DNA from 3 places in the Nesterenkonia sp. YGD6 genome. Region 3 is predicted to be linked to each of the others. Evidence: predicted binding sites of a transcription regulator. Region 3 holds the regulator's gene; each other region holds the start of a gene.

The links. The regulator LexA, encoded in region 3, represses DNA repair genes until DNA is damaged. The targets are predictions, from matches to a motif close to TCGAACANNTGTTCGA.
Region 1: a site for LexA is predicted at 2,520-2,535, ahead of LTI14_RS02185 (LexA family protein). Genes of this name have one in related genera too.
Region 2: a site for LexA is predicted at 2,917-2,932, ahead of uvrA (excinuclease ABC subunit UvrA). Genes of this name have one in related genera too.

The regions. Positions count from the first base shown of each region.
Region 1 covers NZ_JAJOYY010000001.1:473,261-480,497, forward strand. Annotated here, with positions in the region: gene LTI14_RS02175 (histone-like nucleoid-structuring protein Lsr2) at 275-577, shown strand; gene LTI14_RS02180 (DinB/UmuC family translesion DNA polymerase) at 771-1,610, opposite strand; gene LTI14_RS13310 (Y-family DNA polymerase) at 1,565-2,083, opposite strand; gene LTI14_RS02185 (LexA family protein) at 2,065-2,502, opposite strand; gene LTI14_RS02190 (restriction endonuclease) at 3,094-4,146, shown strand; gene LTI14_RS02195 (hypothetical protein) at 4,282-4,833, shown strand; gene LTI14_RS02200 (HigA family addiction module antitoxin) at 5,767-6,021, shown strand; partial or broken gene LTI14_RS02205 (IS3 family transposase) at 6,158-6,424, shown strand; partial or broken gene LTI14_RS02210 (transposase) at 6,822-7,097, opposite strand.
Region 2 covers NZ_JAJOYY010000004.1:318,950-326,186, reverse strand. Annotated here, with positions in the region: gene LTI14_RS08650 (DEAD/DEAH box helicase) at 1-1,208, opposite strand, end outside; gene LTI14_RS08645 (MBL fold metallo-hydrolase) at 1,187-1,879, opposite strand; gene LTI14_RS08640 (HAD hydrolase-like protein) at 1,885-2,733, opposite strand; gene uvrA (excinuclease ABC subunit UvrA) at 3,054-5,957, shown strand; gene LTI14_RS08630 (lysophospholipid acyltransferase family protein) at 6,036-6,746, shown strand; gene uvrC (excinuclease ABC subunit UvrC) at 6,739-7,237, shown strand, end outside.
Region 3 covers NZ_JAJOYY010000001.1:183,522-190,758, forward strand. Annotated here, with positions in the region: gene priA (bifunctional 1-(5-phosphoribosyl)-5-((5-phosphoribosylamino)methylideneamino)imidazole-4-carboxamide isomerase/phosphoribosylanthranilate isomerase PriA) at 1-138, opposite strand, end outside; gene hisH (imidazole glycerol phosphate synthase subunit HisH) at 238-879, opposite strand; gene hisB (imidazoleglycerol-phosphate dehydratase HisB) at 876-1,493, opposite strand; gene LTI14_RS00850 (histidinol-phosphate transaminase) at 1,532-2,671, opposite strand; gene LTI14_RS00855 (LysM peptidoglycan-binding domain-containing protein) at 2,724-3,089, opposite strand; gene lexA (transcriptional repressor LexA) at 3,408-4,127, shown strand; gene LTI14_RS00865 (CapA family protein) at 4,197-5,480, opposite strand; gene LTI14_RS00870 (ATP-dependent DNA helicase) at 5,631-7,237, opposite strand, start outside.

The sequences.
Region 1 (7,237 bases), 290 kb from region 3:
CGCGCTCTTCGATGCTCAACGCCATGACCTAAGTTCGGCTACCGGTTCCTCCCCGTTGAGCCCCCTGGTGCTAGCCAGCCCGCGGCAGGCCGGACGGCTCTACACATCGGGGCGAAGTCTCTACCAGCTATCTTCAAGTCCCGCCCTGTAGCTTTTATTTTTCAGTAGTACTTGCAGTAAGCGACACCTTCTGCAGGACCGTTCCCTGCAGAAGCCGATGCGATGGACGACGCGAATGATGCCTAATCCTCGCTTAGACAGTAAGGCATTAGAGATGGCACAGAAGGTAGAAGTGGTTCTTGTGGACGACCTCGACGGCAGTGAGGCGAAGGAGACCGTGACCTTCGGTCTGGATGCTCGGTTCTACGAGATTGACCTCAGTGACGAACACGCCAAGGAGCTGCGAGAGACGCTGAAGAAGTACATCCGGAAAGGTCGGGCCATTGCGCCGCCGTCACCGCAGAATGAGGCTCGCCTGATTCGCGAGTGGGCGGTCAAGAACGGTCACCAGGTTTCCGCACGAGGTCGACTGCATCGAGACATCGTCGAGGCCTACCGCAACGCCAAGAAGCGCTAGAACCAGACGGAGAGACATACTGCCCATCTGGAATACGCCAGCCGGTCCTCCCCGTGGGCAGGAGGGGGTGTATGTCAGCGCTTTGCCGCCCACTCGGCCGGCGGTAGATCCAACGTGTCCAGGTCCTTCACCTCCCGGGAGGTCATTGGCCCAGTTCCCGGGTCCTACTCAAGTGCGCCTCCGGGGGTGGTGCTTAGACTGCGCGCACGACTGGCAGCTCGTCCCAATGCGTTGTATATCGAGGGCTTCGCATCTCTCGACGCATCTCCCACCCAGGACCAGTCTTTAACCCCGCCGCGCCGAGGCCGATAGCCGGTTGATCGAGCTTCGACCGGATTGACTCGATCAATGGCCCGATCCCTCGATCCTCGTGCGCGTCCGCAAACACGTCAAAGGTCGGTTCCAACCCAGTCTTTCGAAGATCTGTCACGACCACCCCAGCACGGGCATAGCGCACCCCCTCGTGGATCTTCGGCAGAATCGCTTTCACCGCTCGCGTCAACACCACTGGGTCAGCCGTGGCACTGGGCAACTTGACCGTGACAGACGGCCCGTGCGCGCCATCAGCATTGAAATGGCTCGTCATCGCCCAAACCGTCACGACCTTGGCCTGACGATGATGCTTCTGCAGCCGAGCCGAGGCACGCTGCGCATAGATTCCGAGCACCTGCTCCATCGTGGCCCGAGTAGTCACCGGCTCAGAGAAGGACCGGGAGAAGATCAGTTGATCCTTGATCTCTGTGGCTTCCTCAAAGGGCAGACACGGCACTCCACGCAGCTCCAAGACCAGGCGCATCATCACGATGCTGAACCGGTCCCGAATCATCACCGGATCGGCGTCGCGCAATTGTTGGATCGTCTCGATGCCCATTGCGTTGAACCGCTTCGCCATGCGACCGGCGATTCCCCAGACCTCATCGACTGGGAGGTTGGAGAGCAGCTGCTCTCGATGCCGCTCGGGCACGGATTCCCAGACACACACCCCACCTAGATGGTCGAGGTTCTTGGCTGCACGGTTGCTGAGCTTGGCCAAGACCTTGGTGCGCCCGATCCCACGCACACCGGCAGACCCAGGTGCTTCCAGAGACGGTTCTTCACCATCTTCGCCCAGCTCAGAAGCTCAGACATAGTGCCGCGGACCTTCACGAACGCCTCATCGATCGAGTACTGCGCCACCTCCGGCGCGCAGTCCTGCAGGACCGAGATAAAACGATCCGACATTTGGCCGTAGAGCTCGTAGTTCGAGGACTTCGCCACCAGGTTCAGCCGTTCGGCCGAGGCTGCGAGCTTGAACCACGGCTCCCCCATCGGGATGCCCAGTGCTTTGGCTTCTTTGCTGAGCGCGACGCAGCAACCGTCGTTGTTTGAGAGCACCACTACGGGCCGGTCCCGGAGTTTCGGGTCAAAGACCCGCTCGGCCGAGACGTAGAAGCTGTTCACATCAATGAGGCCAATGAAGTCCCGGCCGTCGAGATCAGTAGGGCCGGCTACACGTTGTGGATGCACTTGATGACGACTCCCCAGATCTCGAGTTCAGAGAGCTCCTGAACCTCAATCGGGGGGGGGGGGGGGTAGGAAGGGTTCTCCGCTTGGAGCACCACTCCCCCATTGACAAGCCTCAGCCGCTTCACGGTCATTTCACCGTCGAGAATAGCGACCACCACGGACATGTCTCCCGCGGTCAGCGAGCGATCCACGATCAGTTCATCACCGTCACTGATCCCGGCACCTTCCATCGAGTCACCCGAGGCCCGGACAAGGAAGGTGCTGTTGAGATCTCGGATGAGGTACTCAGAGAGGTTGATCGGAGCTGTCTGGTAGTCCTGGGCCGGGGACGGATAGCCAGCAGCCACGGACTCGGGAGCCCGCAAGAGGCCCCGAGCTACGTCGGTCTCATCGAGACTCTGGATCTGTTCGATACGCATGGGAGCCTCAGTATCTATCGAACATAGCTTCGATAGCAACGCGGCAAAATCACGGTCGCCCTAGTTTCGCGAGTCGCCGCCGCCGACCTCGCATGAGGCCACGTTCGGCAGTTTCGTTTCTCGCAAGGTTAGCCCGAGTGACGCGGTCAATCGCTCTATGGGCAGGGAATCGCGTGGTGCGCGACCCTGACCTCGGTGCATCAAGAACACGTCTTCCATGAAAGTTCCATTGAGGCCATGCCTCTATTCCTGGTGGCGCGGTTCAGATCGGGCCATTTGCTAGAGCTACGGCTTCTGCGAGATCGAACACGCGGATGAGGTGAAGAAGTCCCAGGGTTCTTAGGAAGCGCTCCCTGCGCAACCGTCAGTCTGTCTAAGTCGGCAGACTTGAGTTTGCCCCGACCCGTTAGTCATCGGCGGCTACCCATTTAGGTTGATCATCGCAACTGCTTCATCACACGCAATTGGCCTGCCCCCTGTTGTGTACCGCCGGTTCACTGAGTAGTTTGCCCAATAGTCCCCTGGACTTCTTCGTAGGCTTCTCTGCGACGATTACTTCGTTGCCCTCTCTTGACTCAGGAGCACGACAGGATGTCAGCTGAACAAGAAAACTCGCATGTCCAAGGACCGACATCGGATTCTTACTGGTCGTGCCTTGGGTGCGGGGTATCCGTATTGATCGGCGTGATCGCAGCAGCTGGCAGTCTCCGCCTTGGCGGCTATCTGCATCTAGACCAGGGACTCACGTCAGGATGGGCATTCCTGATCGCCCTGGCGACGTTCGTCTTCAGCATGGTCATCACCTTAGGCACGCTGACCGCACTGGTTCCACAGGATGCCCCACCGCGGCTCATCGGCGTGACTGGCCTTATCAGCGGGGTCGAGGAGCACGGACAAGAGCCCCGATCTGGCGCACGAGGTTCTGTGATCGCCTTCAAGAACGGCACCATCAGAATCGAACTAGAACACAGCACGCTGGAAGAAGCACTCATCAACTCACGGCTGTCCGCGAGTGTTTCGGTCTTCGAACCTGAGACCCTGGATGACGAAATGTACTACTGTTTGTACCTCTCTGACGCCTCGAGTGAGACTTCGGAGATGAATCGATGGTTCACACACGGCGGGCGCTCCTACCCGTGTATCGCAGTAAAACTGTCCGTTACTGACGGCGAGCAGGCCGCGAAGATTATCAATGACTTCAACGCTGCGAGCACCATAAGGAGACCTCAGCGACGAGAGCCGGACGCGCGCTTCGTGAACACTGCCCGCGAGGCCGAAGTGTTGGCTGCTGAATGGATCGAGTGGATGGGCTGGGACGACGTCTCTGTCACTGTGACCACGGGAGATAGCGGTATCGACATCGTGGGTAAATCATCCGTTTTGGGCAAGATAGTGGCTCAGGTCAAGCTGGAGGGGCGACCCACTGGCCGGCCAGCATTGCAAGGTCTACGCGGGGCGGCTGCCGGGGAGAGCGCCACGCATTGGATGTTCTTCTCCGCAGCCGGGTACACACGCGCCGCCGCAGAGTGGGGTGACCAGGTCGATAGGGCACTCTTCCAGTTCTCCCGCGACGGACGGATCGAACCGATGAACGAACAAGCCCAACGATATTTCGAAGGTGCTCGTCTCTGTGACCCGCCCTGAGCTTTGTGGAGCCTATCGTCCCTTTGATGCCGCCGAGGCCTGAAATCGCCAGGAGAAGCGCTTGCTCCCCATCCATCGCTTGCAGACGTGGCACGCATGCCGATCACCTCCGAGAAGAGCAGGAGCAACCCCGTGATGAACGACCATGAAATCAGGGCCTATGGTCCCAACTACGACACCGATCACCTCGCAGTGGACCTCGACAAGAAGGTCCGCTCGGTCGGTGGTGCCACGATCATCGTCTTCGGTGAGGATCCGGTGCTGCGTGCGATGCAGTCGCGCGCACTGACGGATTCGCTGGGCCTGAAGCTGACGAAGAACCGGTTCAAGGCCGAGGATCAGCACGACCCCGCCAACGGCGTGACGGTCGCATTGCACTCTGCTGATCCGACGGCGACCTCTGATGCTTTGGTGCACGAATGGGTGCTTAACTCCTCGTTCATGGGCCCGCGCATCCTGATCGTCGAAGTCGCAGAGAATTCCGAGCTGGCGGTCTCCGCACTGGGCGTCTGCGCGCTCTTCGTGAAGGTGGACAGCTCTAACATCCCGCCGGCGGGCATGGGCAGCACTACCACGGTGGACAGCGGCACCGCTGACTACGATGATCCGAACCTCTGCCCAGGTTTCACCAGCATGAGGAGCTACTCGACCCTGATGGCAGAACTGGCCGGCACTGAAGGGTTCTAACATTGAGCGCCGGCGCTCTCGGGTCGTACCGAACGCCCGGACCAGGAAGCGAGACCTCCCTTCCGGGCGCTCTTCGTCTGACGTTACCGGAGCAGATCTTGGCCCAAGAGTCAGACGAGATCGATAGACGATCAACTTGGGTTGCGTTTTAACTCATGCCGGAACTTTGAACGGGGTGTTCACCGTCCACCGCGGGGTGGTCCTTTTGGAAAAATTCATTGGGCCTCTCGGACTGGCTCCGGAACAGGTGGCACGAGAAGCTCGGTCTCAACCCGGCGCAGTTCACCTCGATCACTCAGCGTGCCCAAAACATCACCAATGAGGTGGCCCGGCTGTTCTCGCAGCAGTCCTGGACAAATCTCCATGCGACGTAGTACCTCGCGCTGACGACAGATCGCTGACCTGAGGCCCGTGTTCCGGCTAACATCCCAGCGAAACCCTGAAACCCCGTCAACATCCGTGTGTCCTGGCCCCCTAGAAGCCCCCTGAGACTGTGCCGACGCTCCCTCTTCACTCCAATGATCCCTCCGCGCGATACTGAGTCGATGAGCAATCCGGCGAACCCCACCGACCGGTGGCTGGCTATGAGTCAGCTGCGCCGGCACATCCTCAACGCGCGGATCACCGTCTCTCTGAATGAGCACCTGGACCAGCCCACCTCGGACACGGTGCGGCAGCTGTCCGAGATGAGAGTCCCCACCGAGCTCGACCTGGCACATGCGCAGTACGGTCCAAAGATTCCTCGGGTGGAGGGGCTGAGAATCCTGCAGCGAAAAATCCTGGATGCCCAGGTCACTGTCGCGCTGGATGAGGAGCTGGGACATACCACCCCTGGCCCCGTGCTGCGTCTAGCCAAGATGAAGCTCCCCAACCGCGCTGAGTTCGAGGGGGCGCAGCGCTACGACGATGCCCACAGCCCGAAAAAAAACTGCCGTGGAACCCTCAACGCCTCTCATCCACCCCGGGGTGATCCTCCTGGAAGAGTTCATCGAGCCCCTCGGTCTGGCACCAGAACAGGTGGCACAGGAGCTCGGTCTCAACCCGGCGCAGTTCACCTCGATCACCCAGGGCGTCCAAGACATCACCGCGGAGGTGGCCTCGCTGCTCGCCCAGCGCTTCGATCTCTCTGAGCGCTTCTGGGTGAACCTCCAGGCGACGTATGACCGCGCGCTAGTGGCGGATCGCTGATCCAAGAGCGCGTCTTTGCTGGTGTACCAGTGAAACCATGTCAGCTTCGTTCCCCTGGAACCCTCTGAGACCCCGATGACACCTCCCAACGATGACTCGTGACTCAACCGGAAGAAGTCCTCGAAGGTCTTCGATGATCGGCGAGGTCCACATCGCATCCAGGGGCACCTACGGTTACCGACGTATCCATGCCGAGCTCGCGCTCGGAATGGGGATCACTTGCTCCAGCCGGTTCGTCTGGATTCTGATAAGCCGCGCAAGACTGGGAGGCTTACCAGGACCAACCCGGGTCAAACGCCTCAAAGGCGTGGCCACCGACGGTGACCTGGTCAACCGCAAGTTCCACCTCCTCGGGCTCAACGAACTCTGGGTCACAGACATCACGGAACATCCCACCACTGAAATTCAAGGAGTGCGATGCTCGGTGAGATCAGTGACCCACAACGGGCACGGCTCCTGACGAGCGAAACCACGTTGAACCAGGTCCTTTGCTAGCTCATTGGGCAACATCCGTCGCCACTTGCGCCGCCCAGTCAGACCTCTGAGACCAGCTCGGCGCATGAGGAGCTCAATCTGCTGATAGCCAACGGCCATGCCCCACCCCATGGTGAGCTCGGCGGGGACCCGTCGTACACGGTAGCGGCCGTGAGATGCGGCGTGGACCCTTGAGACGACACCGGTGAGCCATTCGTGACGGATCGCTCGTTCCGAGGAGGCCCGGTTGCGCTGAGCGTAGTAGCCCGACTCCGCGACTCTAAGGACTCGACAGGCAACCTGGACTGGCAGGTCCTGTGCCGCGATCAGCTCCACCGCCGCGTGTCGCCTTTTGGGCTAGTGTCGGCTTTGAGCACCTCCACCGCCTTCGTCGCCACAGCCAACTGCAGCTCCAGTTCAGCGATTCGCTTCTTCGCCGCGCGTAGTTCGGTGTTCTGCGCGGTGGTCAGCCCCGGGGTCTCGCCACTTTCGATCCGGTCTTGTCGACGCCAGGCGTAGATCGTTTGGTCACTGATCTGCAGGTCGTGGGCGATGCTCGCGACGCTGAGGCCAGCGTGGAGCGCGTCCAGCACTCGTCGCCGGAACTCCGCGGGACAGCCTCCTCGTCTCCACTGGTCCTCCTGTGCTCAGGACATAAAGAATCCACGAAATCCGGACTCCTCGGAACTCGGGGCAGACCAGAGTCTCCAGGAATCCCAGTGCGGTTCAGCCCTTAGCACTC
Region 2 (7,237 bases), on a different contig from region 3:
ACGGTGCCGTGGGTGTCGAACCCGGCCCGGCCGGCGCGACCGGCGATCTGATGGAACTCGCGCGCGTTGAGCTGCCGGGTGCGGGTGCCGTCGTATTTGCTAAGCGCGGTCAGCAGCACCGTGCGGATCGGCACGTTGATCCCGACCCCGAGGGTGTCGGTGCCGCAGATGACCTTCAGCAGGCCCTGCTGGGCGAGCTGCTCGACCAGCCGGCGGTATTTGGGCAACATGCCGGCGTGGTGGACCCCGATCCCGGCGCGGAGCAGCCGGTTCAGCGTCTTGCCGAAGCCCTTGGCGAAGCGGAAGGTCTCCAGCTTCACCCGGATCGCCTCACGCTCGCCCTTGGAGACCACGTTGAGCGAGGCCAGGCCGACGGCGCGCTCGGCCGCCTCGCGCTGGGAGAAGTGCACCACGTAGACCGGGGCCTGGTGGGTGGTGACCAGCTCCTCGAGCTTGGTCTGCAGCGCGGTGGTGGAGTACTCATAGCTCAGCGGCACCGGACGTTCGGCGCTGGAGACCGTGACGACGTCGCGCCCGGTCCCTGCACTGAGCCGGGCCTCGAACCGGGAGGTGTCGCCCAGGGTGGCGGACATCAGCAGGAACTGCGCCCGGCTGCCGGCGGCGCCGTGTCCCGGGGTGCCGGGCTCGGCGCGGCCGGTGAGCTCCAGCAGCGGGACCTGCCAGGCCCAGCCGCGCTGCGGATCGGCGTAGAAGTGGAACTCGTCCATGATGACCGGGCCGACGTTGGCGTCGCGGCCGTCGCGCAGCGCCTCATTGGCGAGGATCTCCGCGGTGCAGCACACGATCGGGGCGCCGGCGTTGACCGAGGAGTCACCGGTGACCATCCCGACGTTCTCGGCGCCGAAGATCTCCACCAGGGAGAAGAACTTCTCCGAGACCAGCGCCTTGATCGGGGCGGTGTAGACGCTGCGCTCGCCGCGGGAGAGCGCGAAGAAGTGCGCCGCGGTCGCGACCAGGGACTTGCCGGAGCCGGTGGGGGTGGCCATGATGACGTGCTGGCCGTCGGCCAGCTCGAGGATGGCGTCCTGCTGGGCGGGGTAGAGGGTGAGCCCCTGGGTCTGGGTCCAGGCTTCGAAGGCCGCGTAGAGCTCCTCCGGTCCGGCGGGGCCTTCGCCTTCGGCGGAGGTTTCCAGCTTGTGCAGCCGCTTGGCGGCGGTCACGGCGCTCACCAGCCGCGTTCCCGCCATGCGGGGAGCTGGGCGCGTTCGGCGCCCAACGTCGTGGGGTCGCCGTGGCCGGGGTGGATGATCGTGTCGTCCTCGTAGTCGGCGAAGAGCCGGGCCTCGACGTCGTCGAGCAGCGTGGCGAAGTCTTCGGCCGACCAGGTCTTCCCGACGCCGCCGGGGAAGAGCGAGTCCCCGGTGAAGATGTGGGTGGGGCCGTCTTCGACCCGGTAGACGAAGGCCATGGACCCGGGGGTGTGGCCGCGCAGGTGGATCACGTTCAGGTCGACGCCGTCATAGGAGAGCACCTCGCCGTGGCTGAGCCGCCGGTCGATGGTGACGTTCTTCTCGGCCTCGATGGCGGGCGCGTCCTCGGCGCCGGCCGCGGACTCCGGGCCGGAGGTTGCTGCAGCTCCGGCCCCCGGGGCGTTGAGCAGCTCTTCGAGGGCGCGGATGTGATCCCAGTGCGAGTGCGTGGTGAGCACCGCGGTCAGCTCCAGCGGGCAGGGTGTGTCCTGGGCGGCTTCAGCGAGCAGACCGCGGATGGCCCCGCCGTCGTCGGCGGCATCGATGAGCACCTGGACCCCGGACTTCTTCGCGGTGAGCAGATACACGTTGTTGTTCATCTCGGAGACCGAGATGCGGCGAAGCGTGATCGCAGGGAGATCGTAGAGCAGAGAACTGTCAGAGGCCATAGGGCTCAGTCTAAGGTCTGGCGACCTCGCGGAGTCACGAAGCGGACGTCGCCCGGCGCATAGGCCAGCTGCTTGGCCGGGCTCAGGATCCCGGCCGAGATCAGCGCATCTTCGAGACGCTCCGTGGTGCTCACGATCGGGTACGCCCCGGCTTCTTCCAGCTCTCCGGCGGGGGCGTAGCCCCAGCGGACGCCGATGCAGCGCAGGCCGTGGGCTGCGGCGCCGTCCACGTCGAAGATCCGGTCACCGACCATGATCACCCTGGCGTCGGGGGCCGTCTCATTGAGCGGCCCCGCGGCGGGATCCAGGCCGATCGCTTCCAGCGCGGCGCCGAGGATGGGGCCCTTGCCGTCGTGCGGGACGGACTCGTCCTCGGGGGAGCCGTGCACCGCGGCGAAGTGCTCGCGAATGCCCTGGATGCTCAGCAGCCGCTCGGCCAGTCCGGTGGGCTTCGAGGTCGCCACCGCGCAGACCACACCGGCGGCGTTGAGTGTGCGCAGCAGCTCCTCGATCCCCGGGTAGACCCGGCTCGCCTGCATGCCCTCGGCGAGGTAACGCTGCCGGTACTCCTCCACGATCGAGGGGATCAGCGCCTCGGTGACGCCGGGCAGGCTGGCCAGCGAGGTGGCCAGCGGCGGACCGACGAACGAGTCCAGCACCTCCTGATCGGGGATCTCGATCCCGTGCACGCCCAATGCATGGACGACGCCGAGGGTGATCGCCCCGGCCGGATCGACCAGGGTGCCGTCGAGGTCGAAGAGCACCACCCGGATGTCGGAGGTGTCAGCAGCGTCGGCGGGGGAGTCGACGGTGAGGCGGGCGGTGGCAGGGGCGGCGGGGGAGTCAGAGATCACGGCGCCATTCTGACATGGACCGACGCGGCGCCGTCGTCGGGGTGATGAACGCCACCTCGCGCTGAGCGGCGGAATCTCCGAGCACTTGGGCCCGAAAGCCGGGTCGGATGCGCGGAGAATCCGCCTCTCGACGCAGGGAGCGCCCGGTCCCGAACGCGCGAACCGCCCCACCCCGCCCTGGCTTCGAACGTTTGTTCGAACGGGTCAGGGGTTCTACACTGAATCACGTGTCAGAGCGAGCAGCCGAAACAGCCATCATCGAATCCGTGGACGACTACTACGCCGAGGGTGCGCGACGAAAATCCGCCACCAACGGCACGATCGGTCATGCCGAAGCCGACCGGATCGTGGTCCAGGGTGCGCGCGAGCACAACCTCAAAAACGTCACCGTCGAGCTGCCGCGCAACTCGTTCATCGTGTTCACCGGCCTCTCCGGCTCCGGCAAGTCCTCGCTCGCCTTCGACACCATCTTCGCCGAGGGCCAGCGCCGCTACGTCGAGTCGCTCTCCGCCTACGCCCGGCAGTTCCTCGGCCGGGTGGACAAGCCCGACATCGACTTCATCGAAGGCCTCTCCCCGGCGGTCTCCATCGACCAGAAGTCCACCTCCAAGAACCCCCGCTCCACCGTGGGCACGGTCACCGAGATCCACGACTACCTGCGCCTGCTCTGGGCCCGGATCGGGATCCCGCACTGCCCCACCTGCGGGGAGAAGATCGAACGCCAGACCCCGCAGCAGATCGTCGACCAGGTCCTGGGCTTCCCCGAGAAGACCCGCTTCCAGGTCCTGGCCCCGGTGGTCCGCGGCCGCAAGGGCGAGTTCAAGGACCTCTTCCGCGACCTCGCCAGCGAGGGCTTCTCGCGCGCCATCGTCGACGGCGAGATCATCCAGCTCAGCGAACCGCCCACGCTGGAGAAGACCTATAAGCACCAGATCGAAGTGGTCATCGACCGGCTCGTGATCCGCGAGGGCATGCGCCAGCGGCTCACCGACTCGGTGGAGACCGCGCTGAAGCTCGCCGACGGGCGCCTGGTCATCGACCTGGTCGACCTTGACGAGGACGGCGAACCCACCAACGACAAGGTCCCCGAAGGCCTCACCGGCCCCAAGCAGCGGCCCTTCTCCGAGAACCTGGCCTGCCCGAACGAACACCCGCTGGCGCTGGACGAGATCGAGCCGCGCTCCTTCTCCTTCAACAACCCCTTCGGCGCCTGCGAGGTCTGCTCCGGCATCGGCTCCAGCCTCGAGGTGGACATCGACCTGGTCATCCCCGATGACACCCTCTCCCTCGAAGGCGGCGCCATCGCCCCCTGGGCCCTGGGCAAGGCCTCCAAGGACTACTGGCTCCGGCTGATCACCGCGCTCTCCAATGAGCTCGACTTCTCGGTGCGCACCCCGTGGAAGGACCTGCCCAAGAAGGTGCAGAAGGCGCTGCTGCACGGCCGCAACCACAAGGTCGTCGTGCAGTACCGCAACCGCTTCGGCCGCGAACGCACCTACTCCACCGGGTTCGAAGGCGCGCTCTCCTACATCTCGCGCAAGCACCTCGAGGTGGAGTCCGACAACGCCCGGGACCGCTACGCGCAGTACATGCGCCAGATCCCCTGCCCGGCCTGCAACGGCCAGCGGCTGAACCCCGCCGCGCTCGCGGTCACCGTGCAGGGCGCCTCGATCGCTGAGATCGCCCGGCTGCCGCTGGACAAGTGCGCCGAGTTCTTCTCCACCGTGAAGCTCTCCGCCCGCGACGCCACCATCGCCGACCAGGTGCTCAAAGAGATCCTGGCCCGGCTGAACTTCCTGCTCGACGTGGGCCTGAGCTACCTGAACCTGGAGCGCGCCGCCGGCACGCTCTCCGGCGGCGAGGCCCAGCGGATCCGGCTCGCCACCCAGATCGGCTCCGGCCTGGTCGGGGTGCTCTACGTCCTCGACGAGCCCTCCATCGGGCTGCACCAGCGCGACAACGCCCGGCTGATCCAGACCCTCACCCGGCTGCGCGACCTCGGCAACACCCTGATCGTGGTCGAACACGACGAGGACACCATCGCCGAGGCCGACTGGATCGTGGACATCGGACCCGGCGCCGGTGAGCGCGGCGGCGAGATCGTGCACTCCGGCTCCGTGCAGGGGCTGCGCGACAACACCCACTCCATCACCGGGGACTACCTCTCCGGCCGGCGCAGCATCCCGATCCCGGCGCAGCGCCGCCCGGTGGACAAGACCCGGATGCTCAAGGTCATCGAGGCCCAGGAGAACAACCTGGACAAGGTCTCCGTGGAGATCCCGCTCGGGATCTTCCTCTCCGTCACCGGCGTCTCCGGCTCCGGCAAGTCCACGCTGATCAACGAGATCCTCTACAAATCGCTGGCGAACAAGCTCAACGGCGCCAAGCAGGTCCCCGGCCGACACCGCCGGATCGACGGGATCGACGATCACCTGGACAAGGTGATCCACGTGGACCAGTCACCGATCGGGCGCACCCCGCGGTCCAACCCGGCCACCTACACCGGGGTCTTCGACCACGTCCGCAAGCTCTTCGCCCAGGCGCCGGAGTCCAAGACCCGCGGCTACCAGCCCGGCCGGTTCTCCTTCAACATCAAGGGCGGACGCTGCGAGTCCTGCTCCGGCGACGGCACGCTGAAGATCGAGATGAACTTCCTGCCCGACGTCTACGTGCCCTGCGAGGTCTGCCACGGCGCCCGGTACAACCGCGAGACCCTCGAGGTGAAGTACAAGAACAAGAACATCGCCGAGGTGCTCGACATGCCGATCGAGCAGGCCGCGGAGTTCTTCGCCGCCTTCGCCCCGATCGCCCGGCACCTCAACACCCTGGTCGAGGTCGGGCTGGGCTACGTGAGGCTCGGCCAGTCCGCCACCACGCTCTCCGGCGGCGAGGCCCAGCGGGTGAAGCTCGCCTCGGAGCTGCAGCGCCGCTCCAACGGGCGCAGCGTCTACGTGCTGGACGAGCCCACCACCGGGCTGCACTTCGAAGACATCCGCAAACTCCTGCAGGTCCTGCAGGGGCTGGTGGAGAAGGGCAACAGCGTGATCACCATCGAGCACAACCTCGATGTGATCAAGTCCTCCGACTGGGTCATCGACCTCGGCCCCGAAGGGGGCAGCGGCGGCGGGCTCGTCGTCGCGCAGGGCACTCCGGAGAAGGTCGCCGCCACGGCAGAGAAGACAGGATCCCACACGGGCGCATTCCTTGCCGCACTGCTAAAGTGAGTGGGCCAGTTCACAGAGCGGCACCCACGTCACACAGCAGGACTACGTCGCTGATCAGCGAGTAAGCGGAGGCACCAGGTGAGCACCACCCCCGAGGCGCAGGAGTCTGAGCGCGTCGCCACCAATGATGCGGTCCGCAAGACCTTCGAGATCGCCGTGAAGCTGTCCTGCCGGCCCATCATCACGGGGCTGGAGAACACCCCCGCCGAGGGCGGGTTCATCGTCGCGTCCAACCACCTCTCCTTCCTGGACTCGGTGCTGATCCAGGCGCTCTTCCCGCGCACCGTGAGCTTCTTCGCCAAGGCCGAGTACTTCAATCAGACCGGGGTCAAGGGCCGCGCGATGAAGCTGTTCTTCGAATCCGTCGGCTCCGTCCCGGTGGAGCGCCAGCGCCAGTCCGCCTCGGTGGAGGCGCTCTTCGAGCTGGGCGCCATCGCGCAGGCGGGCCACGGCGTCGGGATATACCCCGAGGGCACCCGCAGCCGTGACGGCCGGCTCTACCGCGGCAAGAACGGGGTCGGCTGGCTCGCCGTGGCCACCGGGCTGCCCGTGATCCCGGTCGGGCTGCGCGGCACTGAGGCGCTGCAGAAGCCGGACTCCAGGATGGTCCGACCGCGCAAGTTCGAGATGCACGTGGGGGAGCCGCTGCAGTTCCCGCAGCTGGGCAAGAAACACCCGCTGCCGGCCCGCCGGGCGGCCACCGAGCAGATCATGGACGCCATCGCCGCGCTCAGCGGCCAGGAGCGGGTAGCCAGCTACAACGCGCCGCCCGCCGAGGCCGATGGCTGACCCCACCTCCTACCGACCTCGCACCGGGGAGATCCCCACCAACCCCGGGGTCTACCGCTTCATCGACCCGCACGGCCGGGTGGTCTACGTGGGCAAGGCCAAGAACCTGCGCGCCCGGCTGAACTCCTACTTCGCCCGGGTCGCCACCCTGCACCCGAAGACCTACGCCATGGTGCATGCCGCCTCCAGCGTGGAATGGACCGTGGTCGGCTCCGAGCTCGAGGCGATCCAGCTCGAATACACCTGGATCAAGCAGCACACCCCGCGGTTCAACATCATGTACCGCGACGACAAGTCCTACCCCTACCTCGCGGTCACCATGAACGAGAAGTACCCGCGGGTCCAGGTGATGCGCGGGGACAAGAAGCCCGGGGTGAAGTACTTCGGACCCTTCTACCCGGCCAAGGCGATCCGCGAGACCGTGGACACCATGCTGCGGGTCTTCCCGGTGCGCAGCTGCTCCGCCGGGGTCTTCAAGCGCGCCAAGGCCT
Region 3 (7,237 bases):
TTCCAGCGGATCCCCGTAGCCGGTCTCAGATCCGGCCTCTCCCTGGACCAGTCGCACGGCCTGGCCGTCGGCCACGTCGACGGCGGGCAGCAGCTCCAGGGCGGGAACGGTGGCAGTGGGCGCGGAGGGCTCAGTCATGGATCTACTTTCGGCTGGATGTACGGCTGGTCGGAATGTCTGGCTGGGTGGGTCAGGTTCTCGGGCGGCGGACCCTCAGGTCACGCCGAAGGACAGCGGTCAGAGGCTCAGGATCCAGTTGCGCAGCAGCTGCATCCCCGCGTCACCGGACTTCTCCGGGTGGAACTGGGTGGCCGAGAGCGGACCGTTCTCCACCGCGGCGATGAAGTCGGCGCCGTGGTGGCTCCAGGTGACCTTCGGTGGGTTCATGGTCTCGATGGACTGATCGAAGTCCCAGGACTGCACGGCGTAGGAGTGCACGAAGTAGAACCGCTCATCCCTGAGCCCGTCGAAGAGCACGCTGTCCTCGGGCGGACGCACGGTGTTCCAGCCCATATGCGGGACCACGGCATCTTCGGGCAGGGCTGTGACCTCACCGGGCCACTCCCCCAGGCCTTCGGCGGGAATGCCGTGTTCGACTCCGCGGTCGAACATCACCTGATGCCCGACGCAGATGCCGAGCACCGGGCGGGACCCGGCGATCCGGCGGCCGATCCAGCGGGGTCCGTCGATCTCACGCAGCGCAGCCATCACCGCCGCGAAGGCGCCCACACCGGGCACCACCAGCCCGGAGGCGTTGAGCACCGCGTCGGTGTCTTTGGTCAGAATCACGTCCGCGCCGGCGCGCTCAAGCGCACGGACCGCGGAGTGGGTGTTGCCGGAGCCGTAGTCCAGGACGACGACGTCGGGCTTGCCGGTCACAGGGCACCCTTGGTGGAGGGGATCTCGTCGGTGCGCGGGTCGGACTCCACTGCTTCGCGCAGCGCGCGGGCGAAGGCCTTGAACTGGGCCTCGGCGATGTGGTGCGGGTCGCGTCCGCCGAGCAGGGTCATGTGCAGGCAGATCCCGGAGTGGTACGTGATCGCCTCGAAGACATGGCGGGTCATGGAACCGGTGAAGTGCCCACCGATGAGGTGGTACTGCTGACCCTCGGGCTCCCCGGAGTGGACCAGGTAGGGCCTGCCGGAGACATCGACCACGGCCTGGGCGAGCGCCTCATCCAGCGGGATGGTGGCATTGCCGAATCGTCGGATGCCCCGCTTGTCTCCCAGGGCGACGCGCAAGACCTCGCCGAGCACGATGGCGGTGTCCTCGACCGTGTGGTGCACGTCGATGTGGGTGTCGCCGGAGGCTTCGACGTCGAGGTCGATGAGGGAGTGCCGGGACAGTGCGGTGAGCATGTGGTCATAGAACGGCACACCGGTGCTGATGTTCGAGGTGCCGGTCCCGTCGAGGTCCATCCGGACCTTGACGCTGGACTCGCTGGTGACACGTTCCATCTGGGCGATGCGCCCGGAGATCAATTCTGCTCCCATAACTCCTGCTTGGTGGTGGGGTACGCCAACGCTTCAGTCTACGCGGTGGTGCTGGTGATGAATCGCTGCAGCGAGGCCAGGAAGTCGCCGGTCTCCTCCTCGGTGCCGGCGGTCACGCGCAGATGCCCGGGGATGCCGACGTCTCGGATCAGGATCCCGTCCTCGAGCAGGTGCTGCCAGGCGGCCTTCTCGTCGGTGAGGCCGCCGAAGAAGACGAAGTTGGCGTCCGACGGCGCCGGGTGCAGACCCATCTGCTCCAGCGCGGTGACGATCCTGTCGCGCTGTTCCTTGATCCGTTCCACATTGGCCATCAGGGTTCTCGAGTGGTCCAGGGCGGCGACGGCGGTCGCCTGCGTCACCGCGGAGAGGTGGTACGGCAGCCGCACCAGTCGCATGGCGTCGGTGACCTCGGGGGCCGCGGCCAGGTAGCCCAGTCGGCCACCCGCCAGCGCGAAGGCCTTGCTCATGGTGCGCGAGACGATCAGCCGTTCCCGCCCGGGCAGCAGCGCCAGCGCCGAGCCGGTTCCGGACTGGCGGAACTCGCCGTAGGCCTCGTCCACCACGACCATGGTCTGAGATTCCTCGGCGGCGGCATAGGCGGCCTCCACGGTCTCCAGCGAGAGTGCGGTGCCGGTGGGGTTGTTCGGCGAACACAGGATCACCACGTGGGGACGGTGCTCACGGATCTGCGCGGCGACGTCGTCAGGGGTCTGGGTGAAGTCAGCCGCGCGGGTCCCGGCGATGTACTCGCTGTAGGTGCCGCGGGCGTAGAGCGGGTACATCGAGTAGGTCGGCGGGAAGGAGAGCACCGAGCGGCCCGGGCCGGCGAAGGCCTGCAGGATGTGCTGCATGATCTCGTTGGAGCCGTTGGCGGCCCAGATGTGCTCGGCCGTCAGCTCGGCCGGCTCTCCCTCGGAGGCGAGGTCTCGGTTCAGGTATTCGGCGAGCTTCTGTCGCAGGACCGAGAACTCGCGGTCCGGGTAGCGATTGAGCTGGGCGGCCGCGGCGCGGACCTCTTTGCCGATGGCATCGACCACATCGGCCGGAACGTCATAGGTGGTCTCGTTGACATTGAGCATCGCCTTCACGCTCAGCTGCGGGGCTCCGTAGGGTTCTTGACCCTGGAGCTCCTCGCGCAGCGGCAGTCGGGACAGGTTCCTGGCACGGGATGAAGTCACCGGGACATTCTAGCCGGGTGATGCGCACCGACTTCAGCTTCCCGCGGTCTGCTCAGTCTCTTGGGACGAACAGTTCCTGGCCCGGGGTGAGCTCGGAGCCGTTGAGACCGTTGAGCTCAGCGATCTGCCCGATGAGGACCTGGGCGTGCTCCTCGGAGTCCACGGAGGCCGCGACGCTCCACAGCGTGTCCCCCGCGCCGACCGTGACCACCTGTGCGTCCACGCCTGGGACGTCGCCCGAGGAGGCCTGCGCCTGGTTCAGCAGCGAGGTGGCCAGCATGAGCGCACCCAACAGTGCGACCGCCAGGACTGCCAACGCGGGCAGGCCCAACAGGAGGAAGCGACCGCGGCGAGTGAGGTGCACTGCCGGAGCCGGTGCGGAGTCAACAGGTGCAAGTGCAAGCGGTGCTGTACTCATGGGGAAGAACCTCTCATTCGAACGTGTGTACTATTTCTAGCACATAGTTTCGAATCTTGACCAGACTCGCCGCAGAATCAATGGAATCTCTCTACGATTTCGAGTAACCTGAGCGCCAAGTTCGAAGTGATCTTCGAAGCGAATCTCACGGTGAACAGTCCACCAGCAGGGTCTGACATGGATGCTGACACGGGTCCCGGCGGGGTCAGCCCCGCTTCGGTACAGGGTCGAATCTCGGTCCGCTCGGAGCTCGGTCCGCTCGGGTCCGGCACTGCTTCATCGGGACGCAGAACGCTCAGCACAACTACGGAGGCAGCAATGGCGCGGAACACCAGGGACTCATCGGCAGCGCCGCGACTGACGGATCGGCAGCGGCAGATCGTCGATGTCATCCAGGAGTCGCTGGCCGAGCGCAGCTACCCTCCCTCCATGCGTGAGATCGGCGACGCCTGCGGGCTGGCCTCACTCTCCTCGGTGACTCACCAGCTGGCGCGGCTCCAGGAGCTGGGCTACCTCAGACGGGTGCCCGGGCGACCGCGCGCCATGGAGGTGCTGCGTGACTCTGCCGGCGCCCCCGTGCTCAGCGAACAGGCCCAGGAGGCCGAATCTGCGGCACGTGACGCAGTGGTGGAGCTGCAGGGCTACCGCACCCAGTCCGACAGCCGGATCTCTGAGATTCCCATGGTGGGTCAGATCGCGGCCGGTGGACCGATCCTGGCCGATCAGCAGGTCGAAGACATCATGCCGCTGCCGCGGCAGCTCACCGGCGAGGGCGAGCTGTTCATGCTTCAGGTCCGCGGTGACTCCATGATCGAGGCCGGCATCTTCGAAGGCGACTGGGTCGTGGTGCGTCGGCAGAACACCGCAGAGAACGGCGACATCGTCGCCGCCCTGCTCGACGACGAGGCGACCGTGAAGACGCTCAAGCGCCGCGACGGCCACGTCTGGCTGCTCCCGCAGAACCGGCAGTATGAGCCGATCCTCGGCGACGAGTCCACCATCATGGGCAAGGTCGTCACGGTGCTGCGCAGCCTCTGAGGCAGCTGCAGGTCCCCCACACACGCCGCGGTGCCCCCAGCTCTTCCCGGCCCTCCGAGACCCGGCGTCCTAGTCCCGGCGCGGCACCACCGTGGGTTCCTCCCCCGTGGGTGACGGTGGATCCTCGCGGAGCTCCTGCTCCGTCATGACGTCGAGGACCCGCGACCACCGGTCTTCAACGGTTTCCGCGCTGAGTTCGACCCCAGGCGGAATGTTCCCCTCGGCGAGGTCGCGCAGCGGCCAGATCCCTCGGTGAGGCTCATCATCGGTCGGGCCGCGATCCACGGTGACGGGCAGCCAGTCCATGGAGATGACCTCGGCGTCCTCGTCGCTGACCTCGACCGTTGCGTAGACCACTGTTCCGCTGGCAGTTTCTGGGATGCAACAGGCCTCGTCCTGGTTGGAGAGGAAATTGCCCATGGACCACACCACCCACATGCCCTCACCTGACGGGCCGCCCTCGAGGTGTTCCAGCGGCTGGGGCGTGTGCGAATGGCTGCCGAACACCACGTCGATCTCACCACCGGCTGCCAGCTGCTCGCCATAGTCCCGCTGCTCTTCAGCGGGCTGGTGGACATACTCCTCACCCCAGTGCACAGAGGCGACGACGACGTCGGCGCCGTCCTCGCGCGCCTGGGCCGCCTGGTCTGTGAGCTCCTCGGGAGTGACATCGGCGACGCGCCACAGTTCATCCTCCGGCGGTGGATATGCCTGGTTGTGGAGCATGGTGGTGGCCACATGCGCCACCGTCACCTCTTGTCCGCCGCGTTCCAGCGTGTAGAGCTGGGGCTGGGCGGCTTCGGCTTCAGTTCGCGCGGTTCCCGCATGTCCCAGGCCAGCGTCGTCGAAGACGTCGAGCGTGCGCTCCTGCCCGGCCGTTCCCTGGTCGAAGGAATGGTTGTTTGCTGTGGAGCAGCCGTGGAAACCCACCGAGGCGAGATCCCCGGCGAGTTCCGGCGGGGCCGCGAACACCGGATAACCGGCCGGCTCCACACCCTCTGGGGCGATCGGCACCTCCAGCCCGCACAGGGCAAGATCAGCACCACTGATGAGATCTTCAACCCCGCCCATCAGCGGCGCAAACGAGTAGTCTGCGCCGTCGGCGAGCGCAGCTGCCTCGTCAATGATGGGGCCATGGAGAAGCATGTCCCCCGTGCCGGCGATGGTGAACTGCTCCGGCTGAGGTTCGTCAGTCTCCGCCTGGTCGGCTTCATCGTCGTCGATGTCGGGCCGCGCGGTGTCAGTATCGCTGTGCGCATCGGTCGGCACAGCGGGCGCGGCGTCGTCATCCCCAACGCCTTCGGCGCAGCCGGCCAGGGTGAGCGCTGCCGCCAGCACCCAGAAGCAGGTCATGGGGCCTGAGCCTGTGGTGCGTCTTGGATCCGACATCGTCTGTGAGCCTCCCGTGGTCACCCATCATGTGGGATTGATTCTCTTCTGCAGCCTCACCCGGGAAGCGCACTGAGCCCAGCTCCCAGCACCCGACTCACCTCACAGGTCGAGCTAGCCGTCTGACTCGGCCAGCCGGGCCAGCGCCCCGCGGGCCAGATCCCCGTTGACGGTGGGCCAGAAATCTGGCATCGATTGCTTCAGGAAGCCGCCGTAACGCGCATTGGCCAGGCGTGAGTCCAATATGGCCAGCACCCCCTTGTCCTCCGAGGTGCGGATCAGCCGTCCAGCACCCTGGGCCAGCCGGGTGGCGGCGTGGGTGGCAGCGACCTGCATGAACCCGTTGCCGCCATGCTTGGTGACCTCCTGGCTGCGCGCACTGACCAGTGGATCATCCGGTCGTGGGAACGGGATCCGGTCGATGGCCACCAGCCGGCAGGACCGGCCGGGCACATCCACGCCCTGCCAGAGGCTCATGGTGCCGAAAAGGCAGGTCTCCTCATCCTCAGCGAAGGCGCGCACCAGCGCGGACATCGTCGAGTCGCCCTGGCAGAGGATAGGGATATCAAGGCGCTGCCGCAGATCCTCGGCCGCCTCCTCGGCGGCGCGGCGAGAGGAGAACAGCGCGAGGGTCGCACCCTTGGAGGCCTCGATGAGACCGGCCAGCTCATCACGCTGGGCCTGGGCGGTCTTCATCGACGGCGGCGGCAGGTGCTTGGCCACATAGAGCACCCCCTGTTTGGGGTAGTCGAAGGGGCTACCCACATCCACGGCGTCCCAGGCCGGGGCCTTCTCCCCCGCCAGGCCCAGTGACCCGGCCACGGGGTCGAAGCTGTCGCCGATGGTCAGCGTCGCGGAGGTCAGCACCACGGTGCGATCACCGAAGAGGCCTTCACGCAGCCGCCCGGCCACCGAGGTGGGTGCGACGTAGATGAGTGGGGACTCATCCAGATCTGCCTCCTGGTAGCCCCGACCCGGCACGAACGCTCCGGGCCTGTTGAGCCAGACCACGTCGGGGGTGTCCGGGGAGTCCAGGATCCGGTTGGCGGTGTCGAGCACGGCCTGCATCCGGGACCTGGCGGTGCTGCGCCCGGGATCGGCCTCGGCGTCACCGGTCGGCTTCGAGTCCGAAAGTGCGGTCCGTGCGGCGTTGCGGGCCAGCTCGACCGCCTCGCGCTGCTGCGGGTTCAGGCCGCGCGCTAGCAGGCCTGAGTCGATCCGGTGGAAGGCCGCCTCCACGGCGACCGCGGAGCTCTGCAGCGCTTCGACGTTGATGGCGGTGTGCCGCCGAGCGGAGGAGGCCGCGGCCTTGATCATCTGTGCGGAGAGCTGCGCGGTCACCGCGGAGGTCACCCGGTCGGCCAGTTCATGGGCCTCATCGACGATGACGGCGTCATGGTCCGGCAGCACGTCGAGCCCCTCGAAGGCATCGATGGCCAGCATGGCGTGATTCGTGATCACCAGGTCGGCGTCCTTGGCCTTCTCCCGGGCTCGCTCGGAGAAGCACTCTGCCGCCATCGGGCATTTGCGCGGGCCGATGCAGTCCACGGCGTTCACCGAGATCTGCCGCCAGGCCCGGTCGGTCACCCCGTTGGGCAGGTCATCCCGGTCCCCGGTCTCGGTGACCTCGGCCCACTCGCGCAGCGCCACGATCTCCTTGCCCAGCTGAGAGCCGGGTTCGAAGGCGGTGACCCCGCCGGTGGGTTCGTCGGCGAAGGCGA